Regions from separate parts of the Pseudomonas sp. ChxA genome, predicted to be linked through region 1. Evidence: predicted binding sites of a transcription regulator. Region 1 holds the regulator's gene; each other region holds the start of a gene.
What was found. The regulator sigma-54, encoded in region 1, starts transcription at its own class of promoters, with help from an activator protein. The targets are predictions, from matches to a motif close to ANTGGCATNNANNTTGCTNT.

Region 1 (5,312 bases):
CTTTCTCGACAAGCCTGTAGCACAGGTTGACGAGAGCCTGATCGACAATTTCGCCACCAATGCCTATACGGTGCAGTTCATGCCTGACGGCAAGGTCCAATACGAGATGACCTCCGACAAGGTGGAGCACGTCAAAGCCTCCGACGTCAGCCTGCTGACCAACCCGGACCTGAACCTGTTCCGCGGCACCGACTTTCCGTGGCACGTCACCAGCAAACGTGGCGAGGTTAACGCGGACGGCACCCAGGTTGAGTTGATCGACTCGGTACGCGTTGCGCGCACCGATGAACAGAAGCGTGACACCATCATCACCAGCAGTCGCATGACCGTTTTCCCACAACAGCAATATGCGCAGACCGAGCAAGACGTTAGAATTGACGGCGCTGGCGGTGTATCGACTGGCAAGGGAATGAAAGCGTATTTGAAAGAAAGCAGGATACACCTGCTATCGAACGTAAGAGGACAGTATGAGGCTCGTTAAAACCCTCCCTATTTTGCTCGGTCTGGGCGCAGCACTGGGAAGCGTGAGCGCCTGGGCTCTGCCGAACGATAGCCAGCAACCGATCCATATCTCGGCTGACGATGCGCAGTTGGATGATAAACAAGGCGTCGCGACCTACACCGGTGGCGTGATCATCACCCAAGGCTCGATGAAGATTACCGGCAACACGGTAACGCTGACTCGCACCCCGGCTGGCGACATCGACGTGGTGACTTCGGTGGGCAACCTGGCTTACTTCGAACAGAAGCAGGCGGCGGCTGACCCAGCACCGATGAAGGGCTACGGCAAGACCATCCAGTATCACGCCCAGCAGAACCGCATTATCCTGATTGACCAGGCACGGGTTGTCAGTACTGACGGCAATACCACCGAAGGTGAAAAAATCACCTACGACACCGTCAAGCAGATCGCTACCGCCGGTCGCGCCAATGGCACAAAAATCGGCACACCGAAGCCGCGCATCGACATGGTTATCCAGCCGAAGCAGAAAGACGCTGCCGCCCCTGCGCCAAAACCCGCTGCGAAGAAGACGAACTGATGGCAACCCTGAAAGCCCAGCATCTGGCCAAAGCTTATAAAAGCCGTCAGGTCGTACGCGACGTCAGCCTGTCGATCGACAGCGGCCAGATCGTCGGCTTGCTCGGCCCCAACGGCGCCGGCAAGACCACCTGCTTCTATATGATTGTTGGCCTGGTCCAGGCGGATCAGGGCCGTGTATTGATTGACGACCTGGACGTAAGCCACCAGCCCATGCACGGTCGTGCACGCGCAGGTATCGGCTATCTTCCCCAGGAAGCATCGATCTTCCGCAAACTGTCGGTGTCCGACAACATCATGGCGATCCTCGAGACCCGCAAGGAACTCGACCGTGACGGCCGTCGCAAAGAGCTGGAAAGCCTGTTGCAGGAGTTCCATATCAACCACATTCGCGACAACCTCGGCATGAGCTTGTCCGGTGGTGAGCGTCGCCGCGTGGAAATCGCCCGCGCACTGGCTACCGCGCCGAAGTTCATCCTGCTGGACGAACCTTTTGCCGGTGTCGACCCGATCTCGGTCGGCGATATCAAGCAGATCATCCATCACCTCAAGGCCAAGGGCATCGGTGTATTGATCACCGACCACAACGTGCGTGAGACCCTCGATATCTGCGAGACCGCCTATATCGTCAACGATGGGCAACTGATTGCAGAAGGTGACTCCGCGACTATCCTGGCCAATGAACTGGTGAAGGAAGTGTACCTGGGTCACGAGTTCCGCCTGTAATCACGGTGGTATCAGGCCGTTGCCCGGGGCGCGCGCAAGTCAATAAAAACCTCAGTTTTTTTATTGTTACCGCGCTCTAGGCAAAGCCCCTGATATCAGGCATATAATTTGCTTATGTTTGGCGCTCACGCGCCCTGTCGTGGATGGCGCATTGCGCCGGCGAATAAGGTGTTAAGCCCCTGCCATGAAACCATCGCTAGTCCTGAGAATGGGCCAGCAGCTGACGATGACACCGCAGCTGCAACAGGCCATCCGCCTGCTCCAATTGTCGACCCTGGACCTGCAACAGGAAATCCAGGAGGCCCTGGAGTCCAATCCGATGCTCGAACGCCAGGAAGAAGGCGACGACTTCGATAATGCAGACCCGCTGGCCGATAACATCGAGCAAAAACCCAACGCCGACGTGCAGGAACCTTCCTATCAGGAAACCGCCCCTACGGTGGATAACCTTGAGGAAGGCGAATGGAACGAACGCATTCCCAACGAGCTTCCCGTCGACACCGCCTGGGAAGACGTGTACCAGACCAGCGCCAGCAGCCTGCCCAGCAATGACGACGACGAGTGGGACTTCACCACCCGCACGTCCGCAGGTGAAAGCCTGCAGAGCCATTTGCTGTGGCAACTGAACCTGGCGCCGATGTCCGACACCGATCGCCTGATCGCCGTAACCCTGATCGACTGCATCAACAACCAGGGCTACCTGGACGAGACGCTCGACGAGATTCTGGAAGCGTTCGACCCGGAACTGGACATCGAGCTGGACGAAATCGAAGCCGTCCTGCATCGCATCCAACAGTTCGAGCCTGCCGGCATTGGCGCTCGCACCTTGAGCGAATGCTTGTTGCTGCAACTGCGCCAACTACCGGCCAAGACCCCTTGGCTCGCCGAAGCCCAGCGCCTGGTCACCGACTACATCGACTTGCTGGGCAGCCGCGACTACAGCCAATTGATGCGCCGCATGAAGCTCAAGGAAGACGACCTGCGCCAGGTCATCGAGCTGGTGCAGAGCCTCAACCCGCGTCCGGGCTCGCAGATCGAGTCCAGCGAAGCCGAATATGTCGTGCCCGACGTGATCGTGCGCAAAGACAACGAACGCTGGCTCGTGGAGTTGAACCAGGAATCGGTGCCACGCCTGCGGGTCAACCCACAATATGCAGGCTTTGTACGCCGCGCCGACACCAGCGCCGACAACACCTTCATGCGCAACCAATTGCAGGAAGCGCGCTGGTTCATCAAGAGCCTGCAAAGCCGTAACGAAACCCTGATGAAAGTGGCCACCCAGATCGTCGAGCACCAGCGCGGCTTCCTGGAATATGGCGATGAGGCGATGAAGCCACTGGTTCTGCATGACATTGCCGAAGCGGTAGGTATGCATGAATCGACGATTTCACGGGTGACCACGCAGAAATTCATGCATACCCCACGGGGTATTTATGAACTGAAATACTTTTTCTCCAGCCACGTCAGCACCTCCGAAGGCGGCGAATGCTCGTCCACGGCGATCCGCGCGATCATCAAAAAACTGGTTGCGGCGGAAAATCAGAAAAAGCCATTGAGTGACAGTAAGATCGCTGGTTTACTGGAGGCACAAGGCATTCAGGTCGCCCGTCGAACCGTCGCCAAGTACCGCGAGTCCCTCGGGATCGCGCCTTCCAGCGAGCGTAAGCGTTTGATGTGACGGGCGGGCCATAGCGTTCCAGTGGTGGGTATTCCTACCCACCGCTTTATGCACTGGCAACGAAGGAGAAGCTGTATGCAAGTCAACATCAGTGGACAACATGTGGAAGTCACCCCACCACTTCGCGACTATGTCGTGCAGAAGCTGAAGAAGCTTGAGGGCCATTTTGACAAGATCACCAACGCGGAGGTCATCATGAAGGTCGACAAGCTTCAGCAGAAAATTGAAGCGACCCTCCAGATTCCAGGTGGTGAAGTGCAGGCCAAGGCCGAGCATGAAGACATGTATGCATCGATCGACTTGCTCACCGACAAGCTTGACCGCCAACTCTTAAAGCATAAGGAAAAGAATCTGCACCTGATGCAAGGTACAGGTCGTTAACTCTCCCCCATGATCCAACTTGAAACCATCCTGACCCCCGGCCGTTCCCTCGTGAACGCGCCGGGCGGCAGTAAGAAGAAAGCCCTCGAACACATCGCCAACCTGATCAGCCGTGAAGTGCCTGAGCTGGATGAGCAAGTCGTGTTCAAGGCCCTGATTGACCGTGAAAAACTGGGCTCCACCGGTTTTGGCAACGGCATCGCCATTCCTCACTGCCGCCTTGAAGGCTGCACGTCTCCCGTCAGTGCGCTATTGCACCTGCAGGAGAAAATCGATTTCGACGCCATCGACGGCGCCCCGGTTGACCTGCTGTTCGTACTGCTGGTCCCGCAAGCCGCCACCGATGCGCACCTGGAACTGCTTCGGCAGATAGCCAGCATGCTCGACCGCAAGGACGTACGCGACAAACTGCGCAGCGCCAGCAGCAACGAGGCGCTTTATCAGGTTGTACTCGATGAGCAAAGCGGGCAGTAACCATGCGTTTGATCATCGTCAGCGGCCGCTCAGGCTCGGGTAAAAGCACCGCCCTCAACGTCCTTGAGGACAACGGTTTCTACTGCATCGACAACCTGCCGGCAGGCCTGCTGCCGGAATTGGCCGAACGCGCCCTGATCCACACTGAACTGGCGCAGCCACTGGTGGCCGTCTCGATCGACGCCCGCAACCTGCCCAGCCACCTTGAGCGCTTCCCCCAGCTGCTTGAGGAAGTTCGCGCCAAGCATATTCATTGCGATGTGCTGTACCTGGATGCCGACGAGGAGACGCTGCTCAAGCGCTTCTCCGAAACCCGTCGACGCCACCCCCTCAGCAGCCCGCATCGCTCCCTGGCCGAAGCCATCGAGGACGAGACCACGCTGCTGGGGCCGATCATTGACCTCGCTGACCTCAAGATCAACACCACCGGCTTGAACCTGTATCAGTTGCGCGATGCGATCAAGCTGCGCCTGCTGAACCAGCCGGAACCCGGCACGGCCTTTCTGGTTGAGTCGTTTGGGTTCAAGCGTGGGATGCCGGTGGATGCCGACCTGGTGTTCGACGTGCGCTGCCTGCCCAACCCTTACTGGAAACCTGAACTGCGTGATCAGTCTGGCTTGGACCAGCCGGTGGTCGAGTACCTGGCTGCGCAACCGGATGTCGAGGAAATGTTCCAGGACATCTCCAGCTACCTGCTCAAATGGTTACCGCGCTTTGCCGCAAGTAATCGGGCTTATGTCACCATTGCCATCGGCTGCACCGGCGGCCACCATCGCTCCGTCTACCTGACCGAACGCTTGGGCCAGGTGCTGCAACAAACCCTCAAGAACGTCCAGGTTCGCCACCGCGACCTTAGCTGAAAGGAACACCCCCGCGATGCCCGCTCTGGAAATTGAAATCATCAACAAGCTGGGCCTGCACGCCCGCGCCTCGGCTAAATTCGTTGGGGTTGCTGGGCAGTTCCCGTGCCAGATCCGCGCCGGGCGCACACCAGAGTCGATGGTCGACGGCAAA
Region 2 (5,312 bases), 820 kb from region 1:
CGGCCTCGCGGTCAGACAGCCAGATGCGCAAGCGTGACAGCACGTGGTAGTGGCGACGCAAGGTCGGTGCGCCGACCTTTTCTACCAAGCCGATTTCTTTCTCCAGGCGATCATTCAGGCGCTCATGCAGTTCCTGGTTGCGCTGGGCAAAGCGTGGTAGCAGCGTCACGCACAGCAACAGGGCGGCCAGGCATGCCAGGCCGACCCAAGGCTCAATCACGATCAGCATCACCGCCGCGCCAATAATCGAGACCAGCGCGGTGGCGATAATCGGCACGTGCTTTTCAAAGAAGTCGACGAATTCGCGCGCAAGTACCACCCGTGCGGCGGACTTCGAGGTGCTGTGGTTCTGCTGGCGCTGGTTGAGAATCACCGGCACCGCAAGGTCGGCGTAGATCCGTGTAAAGGTGCGCGTATCCAGCGCCCGCCGCGCTGCGCCGACCACCCAGAACGCCATGACCACCGCGGCGTAGAACAATGCGCTGGTGGCATCGCCACGGATAATCGAGTCCACCGCAAACCCGGCAAACAGCGGGTAGGCCAGCAGCAGCGCATTTTCCAGCGCCACCAGTGACAGTGTGCAGAACAGTTTTCCGGGGTAAGCCTTGGCAATCGCCTTGAGCGTTTGGCCGGCGGATTGCTGGCCGATTTTCTTGCTTTCTTCAATCAGGATTTGCGGGGTCACGGATGACATGGGTGCACCAAAGGAGTGATAGACGCTATTATTGAGCGACTGCTCAAGTATCCTTGAGCGATCGCTCAAAAAGCAAGCGCCGCTTATCTACCGGCGCCCGAAGGAATTGCCCATGTCGCGTATCGACCGTAAAGACCAGATTATCGCCGCCGCCCTGGAGCTGTTTCGCAGCAAGGGTTTTGCCGATGTGTCCACCCGCGACCTGGCCGAGCATGCCGGCCTCTCGCGCAGCCACGTCTATCACTACTTCAGCGACTGGAACGAACTGCGTCGCGAAGCCTTTGTGCGTTTTGCCAATGAGCAGTTGGATGAAGTGCGCGAGCCTCTGGCAGATGCGCCGCCGCTTGAGGCGCTGGTGGGTTTTTTACGTGACTGCCTGCCGAGCACCGCTGATGCCGGCTGGGCGTTGTGGCTGGATGCCTGGGACGAGGCCATGCACGACCCGCAAATGGCCCAGGCGTATCTGGTGATCAATGCGCAATGGCAAGGCATGCTCGCCGAGGTGATTGAGCGAGGCGTGGCTGAGGGTGTTTTCCGCTGCAACTCGCCACAACGCGCCGCCCGGCAAATCTTCGCGTTGGCGATGGGGTATGCCGATGACCTGATGCTCAAACCGTCTGCGGAGTCGGCCGAGGCAGTACTGGATGAGGTCCTGGAAGTGGCGCGGCTGCTGTTGGGTTTTTCCGCATAAAGTCTCGGTATTTACACCATTTCACTGTGGCAAGCCCGCTCGCCACAAATGCCCACAGCCCACATGCCACAGAATTTGCGTTCATTAAGCGCTAGCCGACTGCCGCAGGCCGGTACTGCAAGGCCTCCGCCAAATGATGCCGGGCGATGTTCTCAACCCGCTCAAGGTCCGCCAGGGTGCGCGCCACCTTGAGCAAACGATGGGCCGCGCGCAGGGACAAGGTCAGTCGTTCGCAGGCGCTTTCCAGCCAGCCTTCATCGGCTTTTGCCAGTTGGCAGTGCTTGCGTAGCCCGGGCAGGTCCAGGAAGGCATTGGCGCAGCCTTGGCGTTTTTGCTGGCGTTCACGGGCCTCGGCGACCTCCGCCGAGGCTGTTGCGGTAGTGTCGCCATCCTGTTGGAGCGGGCTCAGTGCGGTGGCTTCCCGGGCAACAGTGAGGTGCAGGTCGATCCGATCCAGCAACGGCCCCGAGAGCTTGTTGCGGTAGCGCTGAATCTGCTCCGGCGTACACCGACAGCGCCCGCTGGGTTCGCCCAAATAGCCGCAAGGGCAGGGGTTCATCGCGGCCACCAATTGAAAACGTGCCGGAAAACTCACCCGGTCGCGGGCGCGGGAGATCACGATATGCCCGGATTCGAGCGGCTCGCGCAGCACTTCCAGGACCTTGCGATCGAACTCCGGCAGCTCATCCAGAAACAGCACGCCATGATGGGCCAGGGTTATTTCCCCCGGCTGCGGTTTTGACCCGCCGCCCACCAGTGCCGGCCCGGACGCCGAATGGTGCGGCTGGCGAAACGGACGGTGCGGCCAATGGCTCAACGGCGCCAGGCTGACCACTGACTGAATGGCCGCCACTTCCAGGGCTTCCTGCTCACTCAAGGGCGGCAGCAAGCCCGGCAAGCGGCTGGCGAGCAAGGTCTTGCCGGTGCCGGGTGGCCCGCTGAACAGCAGGTTGTGCGCGCCCGCCGCCGCAATCAGCAGCGCGCGTTTGGCGGCCAGTTGGCCTTGCACCTCACTCAAGTCCGGGTAGGGCTTGTTCAAGTACAGCAAACCATCAGATTTATATGGCTCAATCGGCACAACCCCATTCAGGTGCGCCACCACTTGCAGCAAGTGGTCCACTGCAATCACTTTGAGCCCCGAGGCCAGGCACGCCTCCTCGGCATTTGCCCTGGGCACTATCACGGTGCGCCCGGCCTTGCGTGCGGCCAGCGCGGCCGGCAGCACACCTTTGACCGCTCGCACCTCACCGGACAGGGCCAGTTCCCCCAGGCATTCCACGTCATCGAGCATCAACGCCGGCACCTGCACGCTGGCGGCCAGGATGCCCAGGGCAATCGCCAAATCAAAACGCCCGCCATCCTTGGGCAGGTCGGCGGGCGCCAGGTTGAGGGTGATACGACGGGCCGGGTATTGCAGGGCGGAGTTGAGGATGGCGCTGCGCACGCGGTCCTTGCTTTCCTTGACGGCGGTTTCCGGCAGGCCCACCAAGGTCAGCGAGGGAAGACCATTGGCCATATGCACTTCGACGGTAACGGTGGGGGCTTCTACGCCAATTTGGGCACGGCTGTGGACGATGGCGAGGGACATGCTCGTTCCTTGAGTGGGAGGCCGCTTCCTGCGGGTTTTTCAAGGGTAGACGAGGTGGGGAGGAGCGAGATGAGGGAGTGTTTACAGAACGTATCCAAACAGCGACGCAAAAACACCTGTGGGAGCTGGCTTGCCTGCGATAGCGCCAGTGAATCCAACACCGCTATCGCAGGCAAGTCAGCTCCCACATGGGCCGGGTTTATTCAGCAGCGGGTGGCGTCAACCGCGCTTCCAACTCCGCCACCTTCGCTTCCAGACTCTCCAACCGCGCACGGGTGCGGGCCAGCACGACCATCTGGCTGTCAAACTCTTCCCGGCTCACCAGGTCGAGCTTGCTGAAGCCGCTTTGCAGCAGGGCCTTGAACTGGCTTTCGATTTCGTTGCGGGGCAGCGGGGTTTCGCCGCTGAACAGGCGAGAGGCGTGGCCGCTCAGTGCGTCGAGGAGGTCTTTGGGCGCGAGCATGGGAAATATTCCGGAAAACTGTTGGCCGGCAGTGTATCACGCAGCGTCTATAGTCTTTTTCACGGCCGCGAGCGCACGCTTTTCGCGCAGGGGGCCGGGCGGCTACGCACTGTTTTTGTGCGCATTGGCGCCGCCAAAACGCCCCGCAGGTGGGCATAAGTGGGCAAAGGACTGATTTCAGTGATTTTTACGGAGCTGGCAAGGTTTCTGCTTAGACGATCATGACCCATGCACTGATGCAGTCGCTGTGACGAATGCAGTGCGCCGACGGATCAGGGGTACAGGTTTCGTCACCAGTGGTTCGCTGGCGTCGCAACGGTAAATGCCGAGGCGACGACGCGTTACAAAGCCAGGCACTGCGCTTAGACTTGAGACGGGTTTGTTTTCCTGGGGCAAGTCCACCAATTCGGGAGAGAGTTTTCATGAAGCTAGTCACTGCCATCATCAAGCCGTTCAAGTTGGACGATGTACGCGAGTCACTGTCCGAGATCGGCGTGCAGGGCATTACCGTTACTGAGGTCAAAGGCTTCGGTCGGCAGAAGGGTCACACCGAGCTGTATCGCGGCGCGGAATACGTGGTCGATTTCCTGCCAAAGGTGAAGATTGATGTCGCCATTGACGACAAGGATCTTGACCGGGTTATCGAGGCGATAACCAAGGCGGCCAACACCGGCAAGATCGGTGACGGCAAGATCTTTGTGGTCAATCTGGAACAGGCTATTCGCATCCGTACCGGCGAAACCGATACCGACGCAATCTAAGCCGCCAAACCCCCAACGCCCCAGGAGAAAACAATATGACTCTGCGTAAATTCGCAGGGCTAGGAGCCCTGTTGTCCCTCGTAATGCCGGCCTTGGCATTGGCGGCGGACCCAGCCCCTGCTCCAGTCCTCAATTCCGGCGACACGGCGTGGATGCTTACATCCACCGCGCTGGTACTGTTCATGACCATTCCGGGCCTGGCGCTGTTCTACGGCGGCATGGTGCGCTCCAAAAACATTCTTTCCGTGATGATGCAGTGCTTCGCCATCACCGGTCTGATCACCATCTTGTGGTTCGTTTACGGCTACAGCATGGCGTTCGACACCACCGGTATGGAAGCAGGCGTCGTCAACCTCAACTCGTTCGTGGGCGGCCTGTCCAAATTGTTCCTGTCGGGCGTAACCCCGGCGAGCATTACCGGCCCTGCGGCGTTGTTCCCTGAGGCGGTGTTCGTCACCTTCCAGATGACCTTCGCGATCATTACCCCTGCGCTGATCGTCGGTGCGTTCGCCGAGCGTATGAAGTTCTCCGCGATGCTGATCTTCATGGGCGTCTGGTTCACCCTGGTCTACGCGCCGATTGCCCACATGGTGTGGGGCGGTCCGGGCTCGTTGCTGGGCGACTGGGGCGTGCTGGACTTCGCTGGCGGCACCGTGGTGCACATCAACGCCGGTGTGGCTGGCCTGGTGGCGTGCCTGGTACTTGGCAAGCGTAAAGGCTTCCCGACCACGCCGATGGCGCCGCACAACCTGGGTTACACCCTGGTCGGTGCAGCCATGCTGTGGGTTGGCTGGTTCGGCTTCAACGCCGGCTCTGCGGCGGCGGCCAACGGCACTGCCGGTATGGCGATGCTGGTGACTCAAATTGCTACCGCTGCTGCTGCATTGGGCTGGATGTTCGCCGAGTGGGTCACCCACGGTAAGCCAAGCGCCCTGGGCATTGCCTCGGGCGTAGTCGCCGGCCTGGTTGCAATCACCCCGGCTGCCGGCACTGTTGGCCCGATGGGCGCGCTGATCATCGGCCTGGCGGCAGGCGTGGTGTGTTTCTTCTGCGCCACTACCCTGAAACGCAAACTGGGCTACGACGACTCCCTGGACGCCTTCGGCGTGCACGGT
Region 3 (5,312 bases), on a different contig from region 1:
CAAGATCCTCGCCATCTCCAACTTCGACAAACTGTTTGATCTCAGTTGAGCACCCTGGCCCCGGTCCTCGAGCCGCTGACGATCCTGATCGCCGAAGACAGCGCCGCCGATTTGCTGTTGCTGTCGACCATCATCCGGCGTCAGGGCCATCAGGTGCTCACCGCCACCCACGGCGCGCAAGCGGTCGAGGTATTTACCCGCGAGCGGCCGCAGTTGGTGTTGATGGACGCCCTTATGCCGGTGATGGACGGCTTTGAGGCGGCGCGGCAGATCAAGCAGTTGGCGGGCGAGGCGCTGGTGCCGATCATCTTTCTCACCTCGCTGCGCGAAAGCGAAGCCCTGGCCCAGTGCCTGGATGCCGGCGGTGATGACTTCCTGCCCAAGCCTTACAACCCGCTGATCCTGGCCGCCAAGATCAATGCCATGGACCGCTTGCGGCGCCTGCAGGCCACGGTGCTGCGCCAGCGTGACCAGATCGCCCGGCACCACGATTACCTGTTGCATGAGCAACGCGCGGCCAAGGCGGTGTTCGACAAGGTGGCGCATTCGGGTTGCATCAACGCGGCGCCGAACATTCGTTACTTGCAATCGCCCTATGCGCTGTTCAACGGCGACCTGTTGCTGGCGGCGTACACGCCCTCCGGCGACATGCATGTGCTGCTCGGTGATTTTACCGGCCATGGCCTGCCGGCCGCCGTGGGCGCCATGCCGCTGGCGGAGGTGTTCTATGGCATGACCGCCAAGGGCTACGGCCTGGCGCAGACCCTGCGTGAGATGAATGCCAAGCTCAAGCGCATCCTGCCGGTGGACATGTTCTGCTGCGCCACGCTGGTGTGCCTGAGTACCCAGCGGCGCGTAGTCGAGGTATGGAACGGCGGCATGCCCGACGGCTATGTGCATGAGATAGCCACGGGCAAGCGCACGCCGTTGGTATCACGGCACCTGCCGCTGGGCGTGCTGTCGGCACAGGCGTTTGATGACAGCACCGAAGTCTGGCCCATGGCCCTGGGCGACCGGGTGTTCTTGTTGTCCGATGGGGTGTTGGATACCGCCAACGCCAATGACCAGTTGTTTGGTGCGGCGCGCTTGCAGCAGGTATTTGCCAGCAACCGCAAGCCCGACCGTCTGTTCGAAGACATTGAGCAGGCGCTGGCGGCGTTTCGGGGTGAAGCGCGTGATGATGTCAGCATGGTCGAGATCATCTTGCAGCCTGGCCAGCCGTCGCGGGCGGCTGAGCCGCTGTATGCCGACAGTGGCCAATCGTGCCCGCTGGATTGGTCGGTAAGTTTCGAGTTTCGTGCGCGCACGCTCAAAAGTTACAACCCGTTGCCGTACCTGCTGCAACTGTTGCTGGAGATTCATGGCCTGCGTGGGCAGAGCGGGGCGCTGTACAGTGTGATGGCCGAGTTGTATTCCAATGCACTGGAGCATGGCGTGCTGGGCCTGGATTCGCGGCTCAAGCGCGATGTCCAGGGGTTTGCCGAGTATTATCGTCAGCGCAACGAGCGCCTGGCGCAGTTGAGCAACGGTTATGTGCGTGTGCATGTGCAGGTGGTGCCGACTGCGCCGGGCGGCAAAATGACGCTGCGCATCGAGGACAGTGGGCCTGGGTTTGACGTCGAACAGGTGCTGGCGCGGCCGCTGGATATAGACCGTTTGTCTGGCCGGGGGCTGAGCCTGGTACGGCAACTGAGCAGCGATGTACGCTGGACCGATGGCGGGCGCAGTGTCTGCGTGGAGTTTTGCTGGGGGGCTCTGGCATAATCCGCCGATTCTTGATCAAGGAGCGAACAAGTGCTTGAGATTCATCTGGACCCTGATGTGTTGACGGGCCTGCAGGAAGTGATGGAAAGCGAGTATCCGAAATTGCTGGATACCTTTCTGGACGATTCGCAAAAGCGCATCGATGCGTTGCGCAAGTCGCGTGGTGACGCCAAGGCGTTGGGCCGGATTGCGCATAGCTTTAAAGGCAGCAGTGGCAACCTTGGGGCGGTGCGGTTGGCGCAATTGTGTCAGCGGCTGGAGGTGGAGTCCGTCGAGTTGTCGGCGGACCTTGGGGCACTGGTTGATCAGATTGATCATGAGTTTGCGTTGGTGCGGCCGCTGTATGAGTCGGAAAGGCAGCGCTTTCAGCTTTGAATTGAGTCGCCAGGCCGGTCTCGGCCAAATGTGGGAGCTGGCTTGCCTGCGATGGCATCGACTGGTTTTGCCTGATACACCGAGGTGCCGCAAGCCAGCTCCCACAGTCAGCACAATGGATAGACCAGCAAAAAATCCTCACTTGGCCCAACTCTTGCTCTACCTCCCAATACTGCATCCCCGATCCCCAATGCAGTGGAGACCTTTACCTATGCCAGTCGCCCCCAATTCGCTCCTTCAGGCTGCCGCTGCGGCCAAGCCTCAAGCGCCGGCCGCCACACCTGCGGCAACGGCTGCGGCCCCACAGGACAAAGGCCCTGGCTTCGCTCAAGTGTTCGCCAACCAAAGCCCCAAGCCCACGCTGAAGACCGACGACAGCCCGGTAAAAGTCTCGCGTGACAAGCCTTTGGACACCACTACCAAGCCGGTCGCCAGCAACGACAAGCCTGCCGCCAGCGCGCCAGCGGTTGCCGATAGCGGCAATCCCTTGCCTGCCAAACCGGCCAAGTCCGACGACAGCGCCAGCAGTGACGACGACAAGCCCAGCGACCCGGCCCTGGCGCAGCAACCTCCAGTTGATCCGGTGGTCGACCCGGCATTGGTCGCCGCCGTTACGCCGGTGCCTGTTCCGGTGCCAACGCCTGCACCGGTCGCCGCCAACGACGACAAGGCCCAGCCGGTGGTCGCGGCGCCGCTTGCGGCAACCGAAGATGCCAAGCAACCGGCTTTCGACCCTGAAGCCGATCCGCTCGATTCGATGCCCGCCGTGCGCCTGGCCATGGAGCAGGGCGGCCACGTCTCGGCCAGCAGCCAGACGCCGCAGAAAACCGCGCCGACAACGACTCAGGATCAACCCACCGCTGCGCAGAGTTTTGCCGCAGGTCTGGCCAACATGGTTGACCAGCAAGCCACTAAAGACAGCACTGACCAAGGCGGCGACAAGGCCTTCAGTGGGCTGATCGACGGCGGCCTCAAGGATCTGAAAGACGCCAGCAGCGACACCCGCGTGGATGACTTTGCCAACCGCCTGGCCGCGCTGACCCAGGCCGCCACGCCGAAGACCGCGAACGCCTTGCCGCCCGTGGCCAATGCGCCGCTGGCCATGCACCAGAGTGGCTGGACCGAAGAAGTGGTCAACCGCGTGATGTACTTGTCCAGCGCCAACCTCAAGTCGGCGGAGATCCAGTTGCAGCCGGCCGAGCTTGGGCGCCTGGATATCAAGGTCAACATGACCGCAGACCAGCAGGCACAGGTCAGCTTCATGAGCGGCCACGCCGTGGTGCGTGAAGCGCTGGAAAGCCAGTCCGGCCGTTTGCGCGAGATGTTTGCCCAGCAAGGCATGGGGCAGGTCGACGTCAATGTGTCTGACCAGTCCCGTGGCTGGCAGGGTCAAGGCCAGGAGCAACAGCAGCAGAACCAGGCGCGCGGCATAAGCGGCAGTGGCGGGCGTGGTGATGGCGGCGATGCGGTTGACCCTGCTGAAGTGGCAGCGGCGGTCGCGCCGGTGACTCAGACAATAGTTGGCTCCAGCGCCGTCGATTACTACGCCTGATTCCTGTCAAAAACTCGGTCAATGTGGGAGCTGGCTTGCCTGCGATAGCGGTGTATCAGTTACAGAAGTATTAACTGACCCACCGCCATCGCAGGCAAGCCAGCTCCCACATTTGGTTTGTGGTGTTAGTTCTCTCCCTAACTGCCAGACAACTCTGGCATAACACTTGCTCTTGCCTTCCCGTAGATCTATGAATCCCCGAATAGTGACGGATTATTGGCATGGCGAAGAGTGACGACGCAGCAGCAACCCCACCCGCAGGCAAAGGCAAAGGCAAGCTCAAGCTGATCCTGCTGATTGTGCTGGGCCTGCTCCTGGCCATAGGCGCCTCTATTGGCGGCACGTGGTACATCATGCACAGCAGCGCGAGCAAACCGGCCCCCGCCGCCGAAACCGCCACTAACGTCAAGCAACCGGCAATCTTCGAGCCGATGCTGCCGGCCTTCGTCGCCAACTACAATCAGAACGGCCGTCAACGCTACCTGCAGGTGAGCATCACCTTGCTGGCGCGTAACCAAGCGGACCTGGATGCGCTTAAAGTGCATATGCCGGTGATCCGCAACAACCTGGTGATGCTGTTCTCCGGCCAGAGCTTCGACAGCCTGGCCACCCCGGTCGGCCAGGAAATGCTGCGCCAGAAGGTCACTGCCAGCGTGCAGGAAGTGGCCCAGAAAGAGCTCGGCAAAGTCGTGGTCGAGCAGGCGCTCTTCACTAACTTCGTATTGCAGTAGGATCACGACATGGCCGTGCAAGACCTGCTGTCCCAGGATGAAATCGACGCGCTGTTGCATGGCGTCGACGATGGTCTGGTACAGACCGAAATGGCTGCCGAACCCGGCAGCGTCAAAAGTTATGACCTCACCAGCCAGGATCGCATCGTCCGTGGGCGCATGCCGACCCTGGAGATGATCAACGAGCGTTTCGCCCGCTATACCCGTATCAGCATGTTCAACATGCTGCGCCGTTCGGCGGACGTGGCGGTGGGCGGCGTGCAGGTGATGAAGTTCGGTGAATACGTACACTCGCTGTACGTGCCCACCAGCCTTAACCTGGTCAAGATCAAGCCGCTGCGCGGCACCGCGCTGTTCATCCTCGACGCCAAACTGGTGTTCAAGCTGGTGGACAACTTCTTCGGCGGCGACGGCCGTCACGCCAAGATCGAAGGGCGTGAATTCACCCCCACTGAACTGCGTGTGGTGCGCATGGTGCTGGAGCAAGCCTTCATCGACTTGAAGGAAGCCTGGCAGGCGATCATGGAAGTCAATTTCGAGTACATCAACTCGGAAGTGAACCCGGCCATGGCCAACATCGTCGGCCCCAGCGAAGCCATTGTGGTGTCCACCTTCCACATCGAACTCGATGGCGGTGGCGGCGACCTGCACGTGACCATGCCGTATTCGATGATCGAGCCGGTGCGCGAGATGCTCGACGCCGGCTTCCAGTCCGACCTCGACGACCAGGACGAACGCTGGGTCAAGGCCCTGCGCGAAGACCTGCTGGACGTCGACGTGCCGTTAAGCGCCACTGTGGCCCGTCGCCAGTTGCGATTGCGCGATATTTTGCACATGCAACCGGGGGACGTGATCCCTGTGGAACTGCCGGAAGAGCTGATCATGCGCGC
Region 4 (5,312 bases), on a different contig from region 1:
GAAGACGTCGGTAGGTTTTTCACCAAACTTCATCATCGCGCCCTTTATCGCGGCAACGGTGACGCAATTGCCGTCAGGGCCTTGGCTGAACCCACTCCAGATATTGTCCGGCTTTTTACCTGGGTTGCTTTCATCTGGCTTGTAGTTGAAATGCTTGGAGCCCTCGGTAGTCGGCAGATTACTCATGGGTTCGCTACCGCCGAAATCCTTCGGGTTTACCTTGCTGCCACCACCACCACCACCACCACCACCACCACCACCACCAGAATTGGGTGACGGTCCAGGATCGGGCGCTGGAGACGGCTCATCTGCAAATAAATCCGGAAACAGCCTCTTCAACAACGCGAGAAAATCGGTGGACGCCTCCTTCTTCAACTGCTCAAGGATCTCCTTGAACTTCTCGTCCCCCAGCTCTTTGCGCTTTTCATTGAGCTTGTCCCGCAAGTCCTGGGCGGTTTGGTTTTTGTTGCCCTTTTCGGCTTCATCAAGCGCTTTGAGCAGTTGGGTGACGGTTTTTTTATCGGCCTCTACGTCACCCTTTTTTTCCTCTGAACGGCTAACGCGCCACAGGTTCGGCCCTGTGCCGCCCTGGTCATAACGCACACCTCCAGCCCCATGACCAGACATCGACGAATCCCACATACCCATCCCCCGAAAGAACCAACACCTCTGAGTCCGATAAGTGGAAAGAACGGCGTAGTCAGTTCCAGCAAAAGCACGTCGGGTGGGAATCGAGCGCTGGGTGGGAATTATTTCGAGCCAAATTACACGCAAAAAAAAGCCCCTCGTTTGAGGGGCTTTCATCTGCAGCCGCGTCAGGCCAAACGCATCAGGTCATCTGAATGATGGTCTGCATGATGGTGCTCTGGGTGGAGATGGTCTTGGCGTTCGCCTGGTAGTTGCTCTGGGCCTTGATCAGGTCCACCAGCTCATTGGTCAGGTTGACGTTGGAGTTCTCCAGGGACTTGGACACGATCGAACCCAAAGTACCGGATTGCGGGGCGTCGTAACCCGGCTGGCCCGAGGCGAAGGTCTCTTTCCAGGTGGTGCCACCCGACGGTTGCAGGCCCTGTTCGTTATTGAAGCTGGCCAGGGAGAGCTGACCAATGGCCTTGCTCTGCTGGTTACTGAAGGTGGCGAACAGCACGCCGTTACCGTCGATGTTCAAGCCGGTGATCTGGCCGGTGGCGTAGCCATCGGTGACCGGTGGGTTACGGTAGGTGGCCGAGTTGTACTGGGTGATGTTGCCCATGTTGATGGCGATGCCACCAGGGTTGGCATTCGCACCGTTTTTGGTCCACACACCATTGGTCACTGTGCCGGGCACCCAGCCGCTCAGCTGCAAGGTGGTGCTGGAAGTGGTGCCGGTAACAATCCCGGTGAGCTTGCCCGAGCCGTCAAAGCTCAGCGTCGATGCCACCGGTGGCGTCGAGCCTGTGCCGGTCGGCGCCGAACCATCAGGGTTACGGCCGTCGATCAGAGTGTAAGACTTCCAGGTGTTGGAGTCGGTTTTGACCAGGTACTGCACCATCGGGTGCGCGTTGCCTTGGGTGTCGTACAACGTGGTGTTGTACTGGGTGCTGAACGAGCTGGATTCGGTTGGATCGAACGGGTGGGCCGTCTGGTCGATTACCGGCGAAGACGAGTTCAGGTTACTGGTGGAGTCCACCTTGGTGGATGCCTTGGGCGGCAGGTTCGACAGGTTCAATTGCAGGTCGGTCAGCGCGCCCTTGATGATGTTTCCATCTGCGTCCGCTGCGTAGCCTTGCAGGCGCGAGGTGCCGGTGTTGTTGGTGATGTAGCCGTCTTTGTCCGAACGGAAGGTGCCGCTGCGGGTGTATTCCAGCGAACCATCACTGCCCTTCTGCACGAAGAAGCCGCCGCCCTGGATCGCCATGTCCAGCAAGCCGCCGGTGTTGTTGACATCACCTTGGGTGAACTGCTGGGAGACTGCCGCCAGGTTCACGCCGCTGCCGACACTGTTCTGGCCAGTGCCCAGTTTGGACGCTGCATAGATGTCGGAAAATTCCGCACGGGACGATTTGAAACCCGTGGTCGCAACGTTGGCAATGTTGTTGCCGGTCACGTCCAGTTGTTTGTTGGCCGCATAGAGGCCGCTAAGGCCGATGTTAAAAGACATGTTTCTCTCCTTCTGCCGTATTTAGCCGGCTCTATGTACCGATAGTCTGGATTTGCGACAGCTTGACGCTGCCCATGCCGCCTGCAAGGTTGAGCAGCATTTCGCCGCCGGTCTTGCTCAGCGTCACGCTGGTCACCGTTGCCGGCAGCGACGTCAACAGGGCAACCGAGTCGCCTTTGTCATTCTTGGTGCTGGCCGCAAAGGTATAAGTGCCGGCGGGGGCGACTTCACCTTTGTCGTTCTTGCCATCCCAAATAAAGCTGGAATCACCGGCGCTTTGGGCGCCCATGTCGATGGTGCGTACCACGTTGCCGTCTTTGTCGGTGATTTTCACCGAGACATTGCCCGTCGCTGCCGTCACTGCCACCGAGCCGGTCATGCTTTTGCTGGTATCAACCATGGCTTTGTCGGTCTGGGTAATGATCGACCGACCGACCAGCGACGACGCCTGCAGCGCCTGCGAAGAGCTGAAATTGCTGGAGATCGCATTCACCGAGTCGTTCAGGGTGTTGATGCCTTCCAGGCTGCTGAACTGTGCCAACTGGGCCACAAAAGCACCGTTGTCCTGAGGCGACAGCGGGTTCTGGTTTTTCAGCTGGGTCACCAGCAGTTGCAGGAACGCATCCTTGCCCAGCGCCTGGTTGCCCGTGGCCGCCTTGGCGGCACTATCGAGGCCGCTGTTGTCTGTGGCGGTCTTGACCTTACTGTTGAACAGGTCCTGAACCGCCGTGTTGGGTGTAGAAGTGGTATCAACAATGGCCATTATTTGGCGCCCCTTATCACTGACCCAGGGTCAGGACCTTCTGCATCATGGTTTTGGCGGTGTTCATCATTTCCGCGTTGGTCTGGAACGAGCGGCTGGCGGAAATCATGTCAGCCATTTCCTCGACCACGTTGACGTTGGGGTAGTACACGTAACCCTTTTCGTTCGCGGCCGGGTGGTTAGGCTCGTAGCGGGCTTCCAGGTTGCTCTGGTCTTCGACTACACCGAGCACCTGCACACCTTGGCCGGCAGCGTCCTGGTTCTGGAACAGCGAATCGCCGCTGCCGCTTTGGCCGGCCTGGCCGCCCTGGAACATGGTGGCGAACACCGGGTGACGGGCGCGGTAAGTCTGGTCAATGCTCGAAGACACGGTCTCGGCGTTGGCGATGTTACTGGCGACGGTGTTCAAACGCGTGGTCTGCGCGCTCATGCCACTGCCGGCAATATTGAAAACACTGGCGAGGGACATGGCTTACTCTCCACGCAGGGCTGACATCAGCCCTTTGAATTTGCTGTTAAGCAGGGTGAAGCTGGCCTGAAAGTTCACCGAGTTCTCGGCGTAGGCCGATTGCTCCAACTGGGCGTCGACCGTGTTCTGATCGATCGACGGCTGCATCGGCGTGCGATACAGCAGCGACTCGTCACCATTGCCCAGGCCTTGCGCTTCGATATGACGGCTATTGGTCATGTTCAGGGCGAAGGTGCCGTTCTTGGTCTTGTCCTGCTGCGCGGCAAGCACGGCGGAGAAGTCCAGGTCCCGAGCCTTGTAGTTCGGGGTGTCGGCGTTGGCAATGTTGTTGGCCAGGACTTCGGCACGCTGGGCGCGGAAGCCCAGGGCTTGTTCGTGGATACCGAGCGCTTTATCGAAGCTGATGCTCATGGCGGAAACCTTTAGGCTGACCTGCTGTTCGTAACTGGGTTATAGCAAGGCGCATGCCAATTCGCTGAAGGCCCGTATTACAACGGTTTGCGCCAGTTTTTCCGGCGGCAATGCCAGAAAAGCGGCAATGGGCTTCCGCGTGGCGCCAGTAAAGCGGCAACAGCGGTTGCCGCTTTTACAGCCGGTGGCAATTCTTCAACAGGCTGCCCAGTGCGCAAAACACCTTAACCGCTCGTCTGCACTGTCATTTCTGACAGTTGTTGCGCCCACCCCTTTGCGCGCCTCATCGGGTAACCCCTACAGGCGTAAAGCAGAGGCACACCATGTTGACTATTCCACCCCTCAGATTCGTCCTGCAAGACAGAACACAACCCATTCCAAACCTGAAAACCAGCCTGATCGTGGGTGATGTAGTTGAGTTGCTCTGTGATTTCGCCGTGCAACGGTTGGACTTTGTAAACGTGTACATGATCAGCTCGGTCGTCGGTGGCTCATACAATCTGAGCTTCGAGGTGGGACATGACGCCCCATCAATCAAGATTTACTTTCCAAAAGACGTGGTTGTTGCCAACTCAGGCAATAATGTTCAGTTACTGTTGCGCCTCCGGCGTGGCATGTCCTACCCAGCGCCAGATGCAACCATATCCATCGACGCGGGGGGCATTGTTGTGCCTGTTCCTGGCACAGTGTGGGATTTCGCCGATGGCACGTTCCAAGGCTGGGTACCTCAATCAGTTTATGTAGGCGGGGTGCTGCACGTCGTCAACCACAGCGTGACCGTTGACCTGCCCAGCAGCCAGGTAACCAGGGCTCACATCATCACTCGACCCGTATCGGTCGTCGCAGGGCGCACCTACGATTTCAGTTTTGAGGTCCACGGTGGTACAGCCACCGGAGATGGCTCGACACTGTACCTGACGGTTAACGGCAGCCGAATCGGCGCCAACGTACAAAACATAACCAACACATCCACACAAACCGGGACCGGGACATTTACTGCAGGCAGTACCGGCACTGTGCATTTAGGTATTTTCAACGAGACCATCCCCAGCAGGAACCATCTTCTATTCCTGGGCAATATCCGCATGACCCGCAAACCCTGACCACCGCCCATAAAAAACGGGAAGCCTTTGCGAGGCTTCCCGTTTTTTATGCTCAAGCCACCATCACTTGGCCTGATAAATAATCCCAGGGCTGCATTGCACCATCTGGTAATGGTCCGGTAGCCCGTTGAGCGCTTCGGACGCGCCAAGAAACAGGTAGCCCCCGCGCTTGAGCGTACCGTGAATGCGCAACAGGATGTCTTTCTTCACCTCTGCCGAGAAGTAGATCAATACATTGCGGCAGAACACCATGTCGAACTTGCCCAGGCTGGCATAGCTGTCGAGCAGGTTGAACGAGCGAAATTCCACCCGGCTCTTGATCGGCGCCTTGACTGCCCAGCGCCCTGCCCCTTTGGGGTCGAAAAAACGTTGCAGGCGTTCCTGGGACAAACCACGGCCCAGGGCCAGGCTGTCGTACTCGCCGGT

Region 2: a site for sigma-54 is predicted at 3,631-3,650, ahead of glnK (P-II family nitrogen regulator). Genes of this name have one in related genera too.
Region 3: a site for sigma-54 is predicted at 2,281-2,300, ahead of P5706_RS09235 (flagellar hook-length control protein FliK). Genes of this name have one in related genera too.
Region 4: a site for sigma-54 is predicted at 3,825-3,844, ahead of flgB (flagellar basal body rod protein FlgB). Genes of this name have one in related genera too.

What each region holds. Positions count from the first base shown of each region.
Region 1 covers NZ_JARPMK010000002.1:508,787-514,098, forward strand. The annotation lists gene lptC (LPS export ABC transporter periplasmic protein LptC) at 1-481, shown strand, start outside; gene lptA (lipopolysaccharide transport periplasmic protein LptA) at 468-1,040, shown strand; gene lptB (LPS export ABC transporter ATP-binding protein) at 1,040-1,765, shown strand; gene P5706_RS28035 (RNA polymerase factor sigma-54) at 1,950-3,443, shown strand; gene hpf (ribosome hibernation-promoting factor, HPF/YfiA family) at 3,519-3,824, shown strand; gene ptsN (PTS IIA-like nitrogen regulatory protein PtsN) at 3,834-4,298, shown strand; gene rapZ (RNase adapter RapZ) at 4,301-5,158, shown strand; gene P5706_RS28055 (HPr family phosphocarrier protein) at 5,175-5,312, shown strand, end outside.
Region 2 covers NZ_JARPMK010000002.1:1,328,650-1,333,961, reverse strand. The annotation lists gene P5706_RS31940 (ABC transporter six-transmembrane domain-containing protein) at 1-694, opposite strand, end outside; gene P5706_RS31935 (TetR/AcrR family transcriptional regulator) at 807-1,385, shown strand; gene P5706_RS31930 (YifB family Mg chelatase-like AAA ATPase) at 1,477-2,973, opposite strand; gene P5706_RS31925 (accessory factor UbiK family protein) at 3,173-3,436, opposite strand; gene glnK (P-II family nitrogen regulator) at 3,859-4,197, shown strand; gene P5706_RS31915 (ammonium transporter) at 4,233-5,312, shown strand, end outside.
Region 3 covers NZ_JARPMK010000001.1:2,068,608-2,073,919, forward strand. The annotation lists gene P5706_RS09220 (STAS domain-containing protein) at 1-49, shown strand, start outside; gene P5706_RS09225 (ATP-binding SpoIIE family protein phosphatase) at 46-1,764, shown strand; gene P5706_RS09230 (Hpt domain-containing protein) at 1,795-2,139, shown strand; gene P5706_RS09235 (flagellar hook-length control protein FliK) at 2,351-3,691, shown strand; gene fliL (flagellar basal body-associated protein FliL) at 3,913-4,422, shown strand; gene fliM (flagellar motor switch protein FliM) at 4,432-5,312, shown strand, end outside.
Region 4 covers NZ_JARPMK010000001.1:1,683,830-1,689,141, reverse strand. The annotation lists gene P5706_RS07555 (hypothetical protein) at 1-642, opposite strand, end outside; gene flgE (flagellar hook protein FlgE) at 830-2,140, opposite strand; gene flgD (flagellar hook assembly protein FlgD) at 2,172-2,903, opposite strand; gene flgC (flagellar basal body rod protein FlgC) at 2,920-3,372, opposite strand; gene flgB (flagellar basal body rod protein FlgB) at 3,376-3,783, opposite strand; gene P5706_RS07530 (hypothetical protein) at 4,107-4,886, shown strand; gene cheR (protein-glutamate O-methyltransferase CheR) at 4,950-5,312, opposite strand, start outside.